2 regions of the Rhizomicrobium palustre genome follow, and region 1 is predicted to be linked to the other one. Evidence: riboswitches for the same ligand, from Rfam matches in the RefSeq annotation. Region 1 holds a riboswitch; the other holds the start of a gene.
The links. A riboswitch is a leader RNA that binds a small molecule or an ion and turns the genes downstream of it on or off. The one in region 1 is predicted to bind cobalamin.

Region 1 (7,263 bases):
CCGGCTTCAGGGTGGAAGCGTCCTTCAGCGCGTCAAAGCACAGCGCCGGCCTGAGATTGGCAAAAAGGCCGAGATCGCCACGCAAACGTAAGAGACCGCGTTCCGGCTTCTTGTCGAAGGGCAGCTTATCCCATTGCGGGCCGCCAACCGCGCCGAAGAGGATGGCATCAGCCGCCTTGGCCTTTTCCATCATGGCATCGGTCGCCGGGCTGCCATGGGTCTCATAGGAAATCCCGCCGACCAGATCTTCTTCTGTCGTGTAGGCGAAACCGCGCTTTGCCTTGTACCAGCCGAGCACGCGCTTGGTGGATTCGAGCACTTCCGGCCCGATGCCGTCACCAGGAAGAAGAAGAAGCTTATAGGTCATGGGGTGTTTCCCTTTTCCGTCATGGCCACCCTTGAGGCGCCATCCATGCTGGAGAGAATTTCCGCTGATGGATGGCCGGGTCAGGCCCGGCCATGACGATCAAAAACTGGGTGCGGAGTTACAGCCAGGGGGCGGAGAGCTTGCGGGTTTCCTCGAAGCTCGAAATGTCCTTCTCGTGGCGCAGCGTCAGGCCGATATCGTCCCAGCCATTGAGCAGGCACTGGCGGCGGAAAGGATCGACATCGAATTTGATCGTGCCGCCATCCGGCCCGTGGATTTCCTGTTTCTCCAGGTCCACTGAGACAATGGCGTTGGCGCCGCGGCTGGCGTCGTCGAGTAGCTTGTCGATTTCGCTCTGGGGCAGGGTGATCGGCAGGATGCCGTTCTTGAAGCAGTTGTTGAAGAAGATGTCGGCGAAGCTGGGCGCGATCACGCAGCGAATGCCGAAATCCAGCAGCGCCCAGGGCGCGTGTTCGCGCGACGAGCCGCAGCCGAAATTGGCGCCTGCGATCAAGATCTTGGCGTTCTGGTAGGCCGGCTTGTTGAGCACGAAATCCGGATTCGGGCTGCCATCGGGCAGGGTCCGCATCTCGTGGAACAGCGCGGCACCGAGGCCAGTGCGCTTGATGGTTTTCAAAAATTGCTTGGGGATGATCATGTCGGTGTCGACATTGATCATCGGCAGGGGCGCAGCAACGCCCGAAAGGTGGCTGAAAGCTTCCATGGCCGGCGGTTTGTAGCTTCTCGGCCCCGTCTTCACAAGACACGTCCTTGTATCGAAAGGACAAAACCTTGAAATGATCGTGCGCGTTGGGGACTTCGCCGCCGTCATCAGGGTTTCTATTTTTTAGAATATCTCTAATTTAGTGGCGTTAATGACGGGGCTCACTATGTTCAAATTCCTCTTTGGCCGCAAAAAGCAGCCAAAATTGGCGGAAAAGCCCGCGCTTTTCGCGGCCGCGAAGCCAGAAGATGTCCAGCCCGCCCCGCCTACGGCACCGGTTCTCTCAGGCGGCGGCGGGGGCATTCATATTCCCGCGCATAAGCTCTCCCGCCGCAACCTGCATCTGCATTACGCGATCAATTCCTTACGCGAGGAGCTGGAAGCGGTGGATTGGTACCGCCAGCGTGCCGACGACACCGAGGATGCCGAGCTGAAGGCGATCCTGCTGCACAATGCCGATGAGGAAATCGAGCACGCCGCCATGATCCTGGAATGGATCCGCCGCCGCGAGCCGCGCTTCGACAAGGAGCTGAAGGAATACCTCTTCACCGATGGCCCGATTGTCGAGGTGGAGAAAAAGGCCATGGGGCGGGAATAGCCGCCAGCCAAGACCGGGTCGCATCGGGCCCCCGCGTCATTCTGCCCATGTCGCCTCTGTCGCGGCAGGCGTAGCGTTTCCACTTCCGACGGCTCGAAAAAGAAAGCCGCGGGGGGAGAGAAACGAACATGGCACTCATGACATGGGACGAGGCCTTGGGTAATGGCGTGGCCTCCATCGACGACCAGCACCGCGAACTCGTCAGCCTGATGAACGCGCTTTACGATAGCGCCAGCACAGGCGAGCCGCGCGATACGGTGCGCTTATTCGATCAGCTCTTGGAACATACAGTCGCCCATTTCCGGCACGAAGAGAGCCTTTTCATCAATACCGGTTATCCAGAAGCCGAGCGTCATCGCCGCCATCACGAGCTCCTCACCGCCAAGGCGATCGAGTATCGCGATTGCGCCGCTAAGGGCGATATGATGGCGCTCAGGGCCGAAGTGCTGCCTCGCCTTGCCACCTCGCTCACCATGCACATTCAAAAAGATGACAAGGACACTTGCGCGTTCTTGTGCTCGATGGGCGTGGCGTAGGGCTTAATCCATCCAAGCTTGTCATCCCGGACGCGCCCGCAAAAATGCCTTCGTCTGGCAATTGGGCGCGATCCGGGATCCACTCTAACGCCTGCTCAGATTTCAAAGTGGATCCCGGGTCTCGTAGCCGCGCGCTACGCAACGCGCCAACTCGCCCGGGATGACAATGTGGGAATAGGGCGGCGAGCAAATTGCCCGCGCGCCCTTTCTAATCACCCCCTCATCTTCTTTGCCGCTGCCACCATGTTGAGCAAGGCGGGGCGGGTTTCGTCCCAGCTGCGGGTTTTGAGGCCGCAATCGGGATTGACCCAGATTTGCTCCGCGGGCAGACGTTCGCCCGCCTTTTTCAACAGCGCGACGATTTCCTCCACGCTGGGCGTGCGCGGGGAGTGGATGTCATAAACGCCCGGCCCGATCTCATTGGGGTAATGAAACTCGGCAAAAGCGTCGAGCAGTTCCATTTTCGAGCGCGCGGTCTCGATGGAGATGACATCGGCGTCCATGGCGGCGATAGCTTCGATGATGTCGTTGAACTCGGCATAGCACATATGGGTGTGGATCTGGGTCGCGTCCGCCACGCCCGAGGTCGCCAAACGGAATGCCGCCACCGCCCAGGCGAGATACAGCACCCAGTCCTTGCGGCGCAGCGGCAGACCTTCGCGCACGGCAGGCTCATCCACTTGGATCACCGAAATGCCCGCCGCTTCCAGATCGGCCAGCTCATCACGCAAGGCGAGCGCGATCTGCGCACACACCGCATCGCGCGGCAGGTCATCGCGCACAAAGGACCATTGCAGGATCGTCACCGGCCCCGTCAGCATGCCTTTCATCGGCTTCTTGGTGAGCGATTGGGCATAACGCGTCCACTTCACGGTCATGGGCTTCGGGCGGCTGACATCGCCGAAAATCACCGGCGGGCGGACATAGCGCGAGCCATAGCTTTGCACCCAGGCATGTTTGGTGAAGGCAAAGCCGGAAAGCTGCTCGCCGAAATACTGCACCATGTCATTGCGTTCGAACTCGCCATGCACCAGCACATCGATGCCCGCTTCCTCCTGCCAGCGCACGCAAGCTTCCGTCTCGCGGCGGAGGAACTCGTCGTAAGCCGCATCATCGAGCATGCCTTTAGCGTGGGAGGCGCGTGCCTCACGCACCACTTTGGTTTGCGGGAAAGAGCCGATGGTGGTGGTGGGGTACAGCGGCAGGCCGAGATAGGCTTTTTGCGCTTTGCGCCGTTCGGGATAGGCAGAGGCGCGCGCCGTCATTTGCGGCGTCACCTCTTCCAGCCGCGCTTTCACCGCCGCATTGTGAATCTTGGGCGAGGTCTTGCGCTTTGCGGCCGCTTGCGAAGAGGCCTCCAAAGCGTCTGCCACCGCGCCGCGGCCTTCATTCAACGCCCGGCCGAGAATGGAAAGCTCATCCAGCTTCTGCACCGAGAAAGCGAGCCAGCTTTTCAGATCGGGATCGAGCCCGGTTTCCAACTCGAGGTCGATGGGCGAATGGATGAGCGAGCAGGACGGCGCCAGCATCACCTTTTCAGGCTTGCGCTTCGCCAAAACCTTCTCCGCCGTTTCAAGCTTGGCGCAGAGATCGCTGCGCCAGATGTTGCGGCCATCGACAAGGCCGAGCGACAGGGTGAGGTCCTCCGGCGCCTTGGCGAGCACGCTATCGAGCTGATCCAGCGCGCGCACCAGATCAAGATGCAGCCCCGCCACCGGCAGGGCCAGCGCGGTTTCGAGATTATCGCCAAGCCCGCCGAAATAGGTGGTGAGCATCAGCTTCACTTGGGGCACTTCGGCGGCCAGAGTCTGATAGGCAAAGCGCAGCGCTTCTTTGGCGGCGTCGCTTAAATCCTGCACCAGGCAGGGCTCATCGATCTGTACCCAGTCTGCGCCTTCCGCCGCGAGTTGCTTCAAGACCGAGGCGTAAACGGGCAGCAGCGCAGGCAGAAGCCGCAGCGTGTCGAACTTCTCGCCCGCGGGTTTGCCGAGAAGCAGGAAGGTGACCGGGCCGACGAGAACGGGGCGCGTGGCGATGCCCAGCGCCCTGGCTTCACGGAATTCATCCAAAGGCTTCGTCGTGCACTGCTCGAAATCCTGATCCGCCAAAAATTGCGGCACCATGTAGTGGTAATTGGTGTCGAACCACTTCGTCATTTCCTGCGCATGCAGGTCGCAGCCGGAGCGCCCGCGTGTGCCACGCGCCATGGCGAAATAGGTGTCGAGCGCCACCGGGCCTTTCGGCATCAGATAGTGCTCTGGCACAGCGCCCACCATCACACTGGTGTCGAGAACATGATCATAGAGTGAGAAATCATTGCTCGGGATGACATCGATCCCGGCGGATTTTTGCCGCTCCCAAGCCCCAGCGCGCAGCGCTTTGGCGCGAGTTTGCAGGACTTCCGCGCTGATCTGGCCTGACCAGAATTCTTCCAGCGCTTTTTTCAGTTCGCGGCGTGTCCCGATACGCGGGAAGCCGAGATTGGAGACAAGAATGGACATGGATACGCCTCGTTGAAGCGCCGCAAACGCGCGTGTTGCGCGGCGGCAGGTAAATCCAGTCCCGGAGGAGATTGAAAAGAACGCGTGCGAAATTGACCGGCAATCCTGCCAGCTCGCATGCGCCTCACCGGAGCACCCCGCCCGTGGACGTTCTTTCGCCGGGGCAGGTCTCCTGGCTCACGGGTCAGCGCGGGGGCCGGTCTTCCCAACGCTAAACCTGCGTCAGTGACATCATCGGCACCCACTCGCCGCTTACAGTTGCGGGGGCAGCTTCGGCATTGCCTCTCGGCGCACCGAATTCCCTCTTAGCTTCCGCCGGTCGTCTGACGGAAGAACCTCGACACGGACATTAAGAGGAAGAGGGGCAAGCCTGTCAACAAGCATATAAAGAAATCTTTATATCTTCATATGCGGTGTGCGGCGGGCAAAAAAACGGCGCCACCGTTTCGGGTAGCGCCGGAAGTCATCGTGAAAAGAAAAATCAGTTCAGCGTCAGCACCGTGACCGAGGCGGGCGCGAGCGTGATCGAAAGTGTGCCGTCCGTGACCGTGGCGGAGACCGCTTTCGGTTTTACCGTTTCGGGTGCGGTGAAGCTGTTCACGCTGTCGAGCTTGGGTGCGGAAAGAACCTCACCCTTTGCCGTGCCCAACGCGCCGGGCAGTTTCACGCTGAAGCTTGCAGGCGATTTGGCATCGATATTGGTCAGCGCGATGACGATCTTGCCGTCCTTGGTCTTGGCGGCGACCGCATCGACCTTCGGCAAGGTGATATCGCCGAATTTATAGGTGCCCGCATCGAAGCTCACCGGCAGGAAGGTGGAATCCTGGAAGGGCACATACATCTTGAAGAGATGATAGGTGGGTGTCAGCACCATCTTATTGCCTTCGGTCAGGATCATCGCCTGCAGCACATTCACCATCTGGGCGATGTTGGTCATGCGGATGCGGTCGGCATGGCGGAAGAAGATGTTGAGATTGAGCGCGGCCAGAACGGCGTCACGCTGCGAGTTCTGCTGCTGCAGGAAGGCGGGATTGGAGCCCGGCGTCGGCGCCAGCCACGCGCCCCATTCATCCACCGTCAGCGAGATCTTCTTTTCGGGATCGAACTTGTCCATCGCCGCCGCCTGTTTGGCGACCAGCGGCTCCATATGCAGCGTGTCCTTCAGCATGAAGGCGTATTCGTCTTCGCCAAAGCCGGTCGAGGGATGCGAGGGCGGCCAAGCGCCCCAGGTATAGGAATGCAGCGACATGCCGTTGATGTCGAACGACCAGCCATGGCGCTTCTTCCAGGTCTCCATTACCGCATCGGTCCATACCGTGTCATCGCCGCCCGGGCCTACCGCCACTTTCTGGGTCGGCACGGCGGTGTTGTAGTTGTTGACGAAGCGGGCATAGAGCTTCATCTGCTGGACGTAATCTTCCGGCGTCATAAGGCCGCCGCAGTCCCAGCTCTCATTGCCGATGCCGATATAGTGGACCGCATAGGGTTCGGGATGGCCATTGGCGGCGCGTTCCTTGCCGAGCGTCGCGGTGGTGGGGGCGGTCATATATTCCACCCAATCGGCGGCCTCCTTCACCGTGCCTGAGCCGACATTCAGCGAGATATAAGCCTCGGCGCCGATCAGCTTGGCGAAGGTCATGAATTCGTCGGTGCCAAAGGTGTTGGGCTCGGGCGCATTGCCCCAGGCCGCGTTCACGCGTGCGACGCGCTTTTTGCCGACGCCATCGCGCCAGTGATATTGGTCGGCGTAGCAGCCGCCCGGCCAGCGCACCACCGGCACATGCAAGGCTTTCAAGGCGCCAACCACGTCGTTGCGGATGCCGCCCGTATTGGGAATTTTGGAGGTCTTGCCGACCCAGATGCCATCATAGATCTGCGTCCCTAGATGTTCGGCGAATTGACCGAAGATGTGCCGGTCGATTTTGGCCCCTGGCTTGGCCGTATCCACCGAGACTGTGATCGTGCCCTCGGCCAAGGCCGGAATACTCACTAAAGATAAGGCCATGACCCAAGGAGCCAAGCGGCGCATATGTCCCTCCAATGTATTTGTATGAGAAATACATAGCGCGCCTTAAGCGTCCCGGCAACGCTCCTTATGGGCGCAGGCAGTCACGCTTTTTTGTTCGGAAGTCCCAGAGGGCTCAGGCAGTCTCGTCGCTGACCGTATCGTGGAATTTGGTGAGATCGACCATGCGCCGCCCATCCGGCAGGCGGGAGAGGATGTCCACCAGCCGGTGATTCCACAGGATGCGGTCCGGCTGATAGGAGTGGCGGGCGAAAACCATATCGGCCAAGGTCTCGTCCGTGCCGCTGAGGAGCACGATCAGCTCGCCCTGGCAGGCTTTCAGGCTTTCGGTCGTCTGACCGTAGAGCGGGCTTGTCTCATCGACCCGGTGCATCACCGTCCAGGAGAGGGCGAAGAGGGGGGAGTGCGCTCGCACCAGCGGCAGCTCCCGGAAGCGCCGCATCATCAGGCCTTCCTGTGTGGTGTGCTGCCAGGCATAGGTAAGCGAGACATTGGCCCCCAAGATCTGATT
Region 2 (7,263 bases), 980 kb from region 1:
CCACGTGTATCGTTTTGCGGTTGCAACCCCAGCCGCAAACCACGACTCTCGCCGGGTACGATCCGGCGGGAGATATTTTATGCAAGCGCTTCTCATCATCGACGTGCAGAACGCAATGTTCAGCGGTGAGAACGGCGCGGGCCCGCTCAACGGGTGGGCCGTCGTCGCACGCATCAAAAACCTCATCGCTAATGCCCGCGCCGCCCAAGTGCCGGTGTTCTATATCCAGCATGATGGCGGGACCGGCGACGAGTTCGACAAGCACGGGCCGGGCTTTGCCTTTGTTTCCGATATCGCACCTGAACCGGGCGACAGCGTGACGGTGAAAAAGCGCAATAGCGGCTTCTACGACACCGACCTCGATCAAAAGCTGAAAGCGGCGGGGGTCGATTCGCTGGTCATCTGCGGGATGCAGACCGAATACTGCGTCGATGCCACCGTGCGCAGCGCCTTCGATCGGCATTACCGCGTCACCGTGGTGGCCGACGCGCACACCACCTTCGACAGCCAGATCCTGCCCGCCGCGACCATCATCGCCCACACGCAGCATATCTGGAACGGCCGCTTCGCGCGGCTGAAGCTTGCCGCGGATGTGAGTTTCGGGGCTTAAAGCTGGATCGGCGTAACATCTGAATCGTCATGGCCGGGTCGGAGCCCGGCCATGACGAAAAATAAAAGCGGGCGCATGAGCCTCTATTGCTTCACATAGACGCAAAACTTGTTGCCGGTGGGATCGCGCATATAAGCGCCATAAAATTCCTTGCCTTCGGGCGGACGAAAGCCGGGCGCGCCTTCATCGCTACCGCCATTCGCCATCGCGGCGGCATAAGCTTCATCAACCTCGGCTTTGCTCTTGGCCTTGAAGGCCAGCATCAGCCCATTGGCGGGAACAGCCGCTTTGCCGTCATAGGGCGAGCAGAGATAGAGGTAATGGCTATCTTCCCCTTTGGGCCCATAGCCTATCCAGCCGCCGTCGGCGAATTTGCGTTCTTCCCCAATGGCACCAAGCACGGCGTCGTAGAATTTGCCGGAGGCTTCCACATCTCGCGCGCCGATCGTCACATAGCCCAGCATGCGTCCCTTCCTCCCTCTGCCGTCAGTCACAGGCACAGAGAGGCTAGGACCAAAACGGGACAGCGGCTGCCCGTTTTTGGCAGGGCGGGCATGCGGCCAACGCCGGACACGCATCGTTTGGGTGCGAGTGCTTGATTCCACACTCAAGAATCGGCGTGACGCTTTGTCCGGCAAGTGTGAAATTTTTCGTCCGGGTCAAAATGCGCACCCACCACTTCTTGACGTTTCAGCAGGGGCGCATACACCATGTCGTTCTGCGTTACGGTTCTCTAAGGAAGTTTTCCAAAGAGTGAAAAGGGAAGCAGGTGTAACGCCTGCGCTGCCCCCGCAACTGTAAGCGGCCCTGTGCTCAGCGTTTTTGGGGACGGGATCTTGCCGAGAAAGCCACTGGCGATGCGCCGGGAAGGCTCGGTGGGAGCGCCGCGAGCCAGGAGACCGGCCGTAACCTGAACGTATGTCGAGTCCCCGGGCGGGGTGCACCAGCGGGCCCAAGCCGGCGCGAATTTGCGCGCCGCGAAGGCACGTGGCGTCTCCGCTCCCATGAAAGATCAGGTTATGCCGGCCCGTACACCTCGCCATGTCGTCAAGCGCAGCGGCGAAATCGTAGTTTTCGACGCGGCCAAGATCCGCTCCGCCATTGAGCGCGCGGGTAAAGCCAGCGGCGAATTCGAAGGAAACGAGGCCGATCTTCTCGCCATTCAGGCGGTGAAGGTGCTCTCGCACCGCTTTGCCGAATCAGCCCCGCATATCGAGCAGGTTCAGGACGTGGTCGAGCAGGTCTTGATCAGCGCCAACCATTTCGCCACCGCCCGCGCCTTTATCGTCTATCGCGAGAAGCGCGCCCGCCTGCGCACCGACAAGCAGACCGTGGTCAATGTCGAGACCTCGATCAACGAATACCTCAACCGCGCCGACTGGCGCGTGAACGCCAATGCCAATCAGGGCTATTCGCTGGGTGGGCTGATCCTCAACGTCTCCGGCAAGATGACCGCCAATTACTGGCTCTCCCACGTCTATCCGCCGGAAGCCGGACGCGCCCATCGTGAAGGCGATATCCATATCCACGATCTCGACATGCTGGCGGGCTATTGCGCCGGCTGGTCGCTGCGCACGCTTCTGACCGAAGGGCTCAATGGCGTGCCGGGCAAGGTGGAAGCCGCCCCGCCGAAGCATATGTCGAGCGCGATCGGCCAGATCGTGAACTTCCTCGGCACACTGCAGAATGAATGGGCAGGCGCGCAGGCGTTTTCCTCTTTCGACACCTATATGGCGCCCTACATCCGCAAGGATGACATGAGCTATGACGAGGTGCGCCAATGCATTCAGGAGCTGATCTATAACCTCAACGTGCCCTCACGCTGGGGCACACAGACGCCCTTCACCAACCTCACCTTCGATTGGACCTGCCCGGAAGATCTCGCCGACCAGGTGCCGATCATCGGCGGCGAGGAAATGGATTTCACCTATGGTGAATTGCAGACCGAAATGGACGCGATCAATCGCGCCTATATGGAAGTGATGACGGCGGGCGATGCCAAAGGCCGGGTCTTCACCTTCCCCATTCCGACCTACAACATCACCCCGGATTTTCCCTGGGAAAGCGAGAACGCCCAACGTCTGTTCGAAATGACGGCGAAATACGGCCTTCCCTATTTCCAGAACTTCATCAATTCCGAGCTGAAGCCGAACATGGTGCGTTCCATGTGCTGCCGCTTGCAGCTCGACCTCACCGAGCTTTTAAAGCGCGGCAACGGGCTTTTCGGATCGGCCGAACAGACCGGCTCGGTCGGTGTCGTGACGGTGAATTGTGCCCGCCTCGGCTTTGTGCATAAGGGCGATAAGCAAGCGCTCTTTGCCGCCCTCGACAATCTTCTCGACATCGGCCGCACCACACTCGAGATCAAGCGCAAGGTCATCCAGCAGCATATGGATAACGGCCTTTTCCCCTATACCAAGCGTTATCTCGGCACATTGCGCAATCACTTCTCCACGCTTGGCGTCAACGGCATCAACGAGATGATCCGTAACTTCACGAACGATGCCGAAGACATCACCACGATGCAGGGCAATGCCTTCGCGCTGGAATTTTTGGATCATGTGCGCGCCAAGATCGTCGCCTTCCAGGAAGAGACCGGCCATCTCTACAATCTGGAAGCCACGCCAGCGGAAGGCACCACCTATCGCTTCGCCCGCGAAGACAAGAAGCGCTTTCCGGACATACTGCAGGCCGGTTCCGCCGATCAGCCCTATTATACGAATTCCAGCCAGTTGCCGGTGGGCTTCACCGACGATCCCTTCGAGGCACTAACGCGGCAGGAAAAACTGCAGCGCAAATATACCGGCGGCACGGTGCTGCATCTTTACATGCAGGAGCGCGTCTCTTCGGGTGAGGCCTGCATGAAGCTGGTGCGCCGCGCGCTGACCAATTTCTCGCTGCCCTATATCACCGTGACGCCGACTTTCTCGATTTGCCCCAAGCACGGCTATATCGCGGGCGAGCATGTCTTCTGCCCCAAATGCGATGCCGATCTGATCGCCAAAAAACTTGCCGCTCCTCAGGCGGCGCAATAAAACTCCCCAACAGGATGAATGCTATGAACCAGCAGGTTTCCGTTTCCGATCTCGATGCTTCTTTGATCCTGAAGGATGAAGAGCGCCAGCCCTGCGAAGTGTGGACGCGCGTGATGGGCTATCACCGCCCCATCGCCTCTTTTAACCGCGGCAAGCGCGGTGAGTTCGCCGAGCGCAAGTATTTCGTCGAAACGAAATGCGGCTGTGCGTGAAGCTGCCGCGCAAGGACACCAAACATTGCGTGTAGGTGGATTGCAGCCTTGGTCGACCTGCGACTGGCCAGGAGAGCTGGTCGCGACGGTTTTCACCCAAGGCTGCTCCTGGGCTTGCCCCTATTGCCATAACCCTGACCTTCGCTGCCCCAAAGGCGATGGCCGCGTTGCGTGGAGCGAAGTGATCAGCTTCCTCACCCACCGGCGCGGACTTCTGGATGGGGTGGTGATTTCGGGCGGCGAACCGTTGCTGCAAGGAAATCTCTGCGACGCGGCAAGCGAAATCAAAAAGCTCGGCTTCAAGCTCGGGCTTCATACCGGCGGCTCGGTGCCGGAACGCTTCGCCGCCGTGCTGCCGCTTCTGGATTGGGTCGGCTTTGATATCAAAGCGCCATTCGACGAATATGAAAGCATCACCGGTGTGCCGGGCTCGGGCGCGGTGGCGAAAGAAAGTCTGGCCCTGCTGCTCAAGAGCGGTGTGCCGCATCAATTGCGTACCACTGTGCATCCCAAGCTTTTGGACGATGCGGCCATAGAACGGCTCAACGCCGATCTCGCCGCGCTCGGCTGCGGCCCGACGCTGATTCAAGAATTCCGCAAAGAAGGCGTGGCGGATACGGGGCTTTAAGCCCCTTTCATCAGCCCCAGCCCATAGAGCAGCGGACGGAGTTCAGCGTCTGATGGGCGCCAGCGGCCGACCGAGGTCTTGTAAAGCGGCTGGCGCACTTGCGCGGCGCTGGCGGTGAAGACCGGGCGCGCAGAGCTGTGGAAGGCGAGACAGGCAGGATCAAACTCAAGGCCGCAATGATCCAGCATGCGCCGCGCCTGCCCCTCCAGATCAGCCACCACCTCTTCGTAGCGCACCCTGAGCAGGATCTCGGGCGGCAGCAGCGATTGCCAATGCTCCATCAGCCCCTCATAGGCGTGGAAGGCGCGGCCAAGCTCGCCAAGGTCATAGGCGTATTGAACACCCTGCACGAAACGCCGCCCATAGCAGGAAAGACAGGTATCAATGGGATCGCGCTGCACCCAGATGAAGCGCGCGCGCGGAAAGGCAAGGTGCAACAGCCCCGCATAGAACACGCTATCGAGGGATTTGTCGGTGACACGGACCTTGCCTTCAAGCAGCCGCCCCATGCCCTTCAGATATTCCGCCGCGAAATATTTGAGATCACCAACGCCCGCGACGCCTTCCGGAAAGCGCGGAATGAAGCGGGTCACCAAAGGCGGCAAGACACCATTCTCGCTCGCGCCCGCGACATCCTTATGGCTCGCGAGAATCTGCTCCACCAGGGTAGTGCCGGAGCGGGGCATGCCGAGAATAAAGATCGGCGCTTCGCTATCGCTGCCGATGCCACGCTTCTGCGCCATTAAAGAGGGCGTGAAAGCGGACCGGGTGCGCGCGTAATGCCCCATGTTCTGCGCTTCGCGATAGGAGGTGCGGCGGCGCATGAAACGGTTGGCCTCGCCCAGGAGCGTGAAACCTTTCTCGGGCGCGCCGATATCGCCATAGGCTTTGGCGAGCGCGAATTTGGTGAGCGCGATGTCTTCGCCCTCTGTGGCTGTTTGAAGATAGCGCTCCATCACCGCGAGGACCGGATCGCCCGGGGCGAAACGCTTAAGATCGGCGAGAAGATAGAATTCCGCGCCTGTTCTGGCATCTTCCTCCAACACCGCCCGCGCTTCGGAGAGCTTTCCAATCACCCGCAGCACATTGGCGAGCATCAGCGGCAGAAAAGCCTGCCTAGGCGTTTGCTCCCGCGCGGCGCGCAGCACATCGGCGGCTTCCTCGCGGCGTTCCTCCTGCATCAAGAGGCGGATCAATTCATGCATTGCCGCCTGATCTGACGGCTCCAGCGCCACGAAGCATTTTAAGGCGGCGATGGCGCCATCGGGCCGTGCCAAGGCAAAATGCGCGCCCGCGAGCGCGCGATAGGCCTCAGGCGCTTTGGGATTTAGCCGTGTGGCGGCTTCGAGATGGATGAGGGCTTCCCCGGGGCGGCGCGTCTTTAACAGCAGCACACCGAAATTATAGCGCAGGGCGAAATCGGCGCCGTCTTGCGCCACAGCTTGGCGAAAACGCGTCTCCGCTTCGGCGAAGCGGTTGGCGCGCAACAGCGCATGTGCCTCACCGGCCAATATAGCGCTGATTTTCTTAGAGGAAGCTTCGCTCACCACCACCCTCGCCCGGAGGATGGCTGGTTTAAGAGAGGCGGGCGAAAGACACCAAACCGGCGCGTCGCTACGTATTTGTAAAAGCCTCTCTGAGCGATTTTGCGACAATCCTCGTAAAATCGTGAGCGGCAAAAACAAAAAGGCCCGCGCGGAGGCGGGCCTTTTCGCAAATATCGGTAGCTTACTTCGCCATCGCGGCTTTGAGGTTTTCATCGACCTTGTCGAGGAAGCCTTCAGTGGTCAGCCATTTCTGATCGGGGCCGACCAGGAGCGCGAGATCCTTGGTCATGAAGCCCGCTTCCACCGTGTCGATGCAGACCTTCTCGAGGTTGTGGCTGAACTCGGCCAGGGCCGAATTGCCGTCGAGTTTCGCACGATGCGCAAGGCCGCGCGTCCAGGCGAAAATGGAGGCGATGGAGTTGGTCGAGGTGGGCTTGCCCTTCTGATGCTCGCGATAGTGACGGGTCACCGTGCCGTGCGCGGCTTCGGCTTCCACGATCTGGCCATCGGGCGTCATCAGCACGGAGGTCATCAGGCCCAAGGAGCCAAAGCCCTGCGCCACCGTGTCGGACTGCACGTCGCCATCATAGTTCTTGCAGGCCCAGACATAACCGCCGGACCACTTCAGGGCCGAAGCCACCATGTCGTCGATCAGGCGATGTTCATAGGTGAGGCCCTTGGACTTGTAGATCTCCGCGAATTCCTTATCGAAGACTTCCTGGAACAGATCCTTGAAGCGGCCGTCATAGGCTTTGAGGATGGTGTTCTTGGTGGAGAGATAGAGCGGATAGCCGCGGTTGAGGGCATAGTTCATCGAGGCGCGAGCGAAATCGCGGATCGATTCATCGAGATTGTACATGCCCATGGCGACGCCCGCGCCCGGCGCCTTGAAGACTTCATGCTCGATCACTTGGCCGTCTTCGCCGACGAACTTCATCGACAGCGTGCCCTTGCCGGGGAATTTGAAATCGGTGGCGCGATACTGATCGCCGAAGGCATGACGGCCGATGACGATGGGCTGGGTCCAGCCCGGCACCAGACGCGGCACGTTCTTGCAGATGATCGGCTCACGGAAGATCACGCCGCCCAAAATGTTGCGGATGGTGCCGTTCGGGCTCTTCCACATCTTCTTGAGCTTGAATTCCTCAACGCGGGCTTCGTCCGGCGTGATGGTGGCGCATTTGACGCCGACGCCATGGCGCTTGATGGCTTCCGCCGAATCCACCGTCAC

Region 2: linked by a shared signal. The riboswitch ahead of FHS83_RS06450 (ribonucleoside triphosphate reductase) and the one ahead of metE (5-methyltetrahydropteroyltriglutamate--homocysteine S-methyltransferase) in region 1 are both predicted to bind cobalamin.

The regions. Positions count from the first base shown of each region.
Region 1 covers NZ_JAASRM010000001.1:2,404,654-2,411,916, forward strand. Annotated here, with positions in the region: gene leuB (3-isopropylmalate dehydrogenase) at 1-367, opposite strand, end outside; gene leuD (3-isopropylmalate dehydratase small subunit) at 486-1,091, opposite strand; gene FHS83_RS10820 (ferritin family protein) at 1,393-1,689, shown strand; gene FHS83_RS10825 (bacteriohemerythrin) at 1,818-2,225, shown strand; gene metE (5-methyltetrahydropteroyltriglutamate--homocysteine S-methyltransferase) at 2,438-4,726, opposite strand; cobalamin riboswitch at 4,872-5,081, opposite strand; gene FHS83_RS10835 (alpha-N-arabinofuranosidase) at 5,208-6,755, opposite strand; gene FHS83_RS10840 (ion channel) at 6,868-7,263, opposite strand, start outside.
Region 2 covers NZ_JAASRM010000001.1:1,424,586-1,431,848, forward strand. Annotated here, with positions in the region: gene FHS83_RS06440 (cysteine hydrolase family protein) at 80-610, shown strand; gene FHS83_RS06445 (VOC family protein) at 694-1,074, opposite strand; cobalamin riboswitch at 1,320-1,532, shown strand; gene FHS83_RS06450 (ribonucleoside triphosphate reductase) at 1,630-3,645, shown strand; gene nrdD (anaerobic ribonucleoside-triphosphate reductase) at 3,669-3,857, shown strand; gene FHS83_RS06460 (anaerobic ribonucleoside-triphosphate reductase activating protein) at 3,883-4,485, shown strand; gene FHS83_RS06465 (sulfotransferase) at 4,482-6,032, opposite strand; gene FHS83_RS06470 (NADP-dependent isocitrate dehydrogenase) at 6,214-7,263, opposite strand, start outside.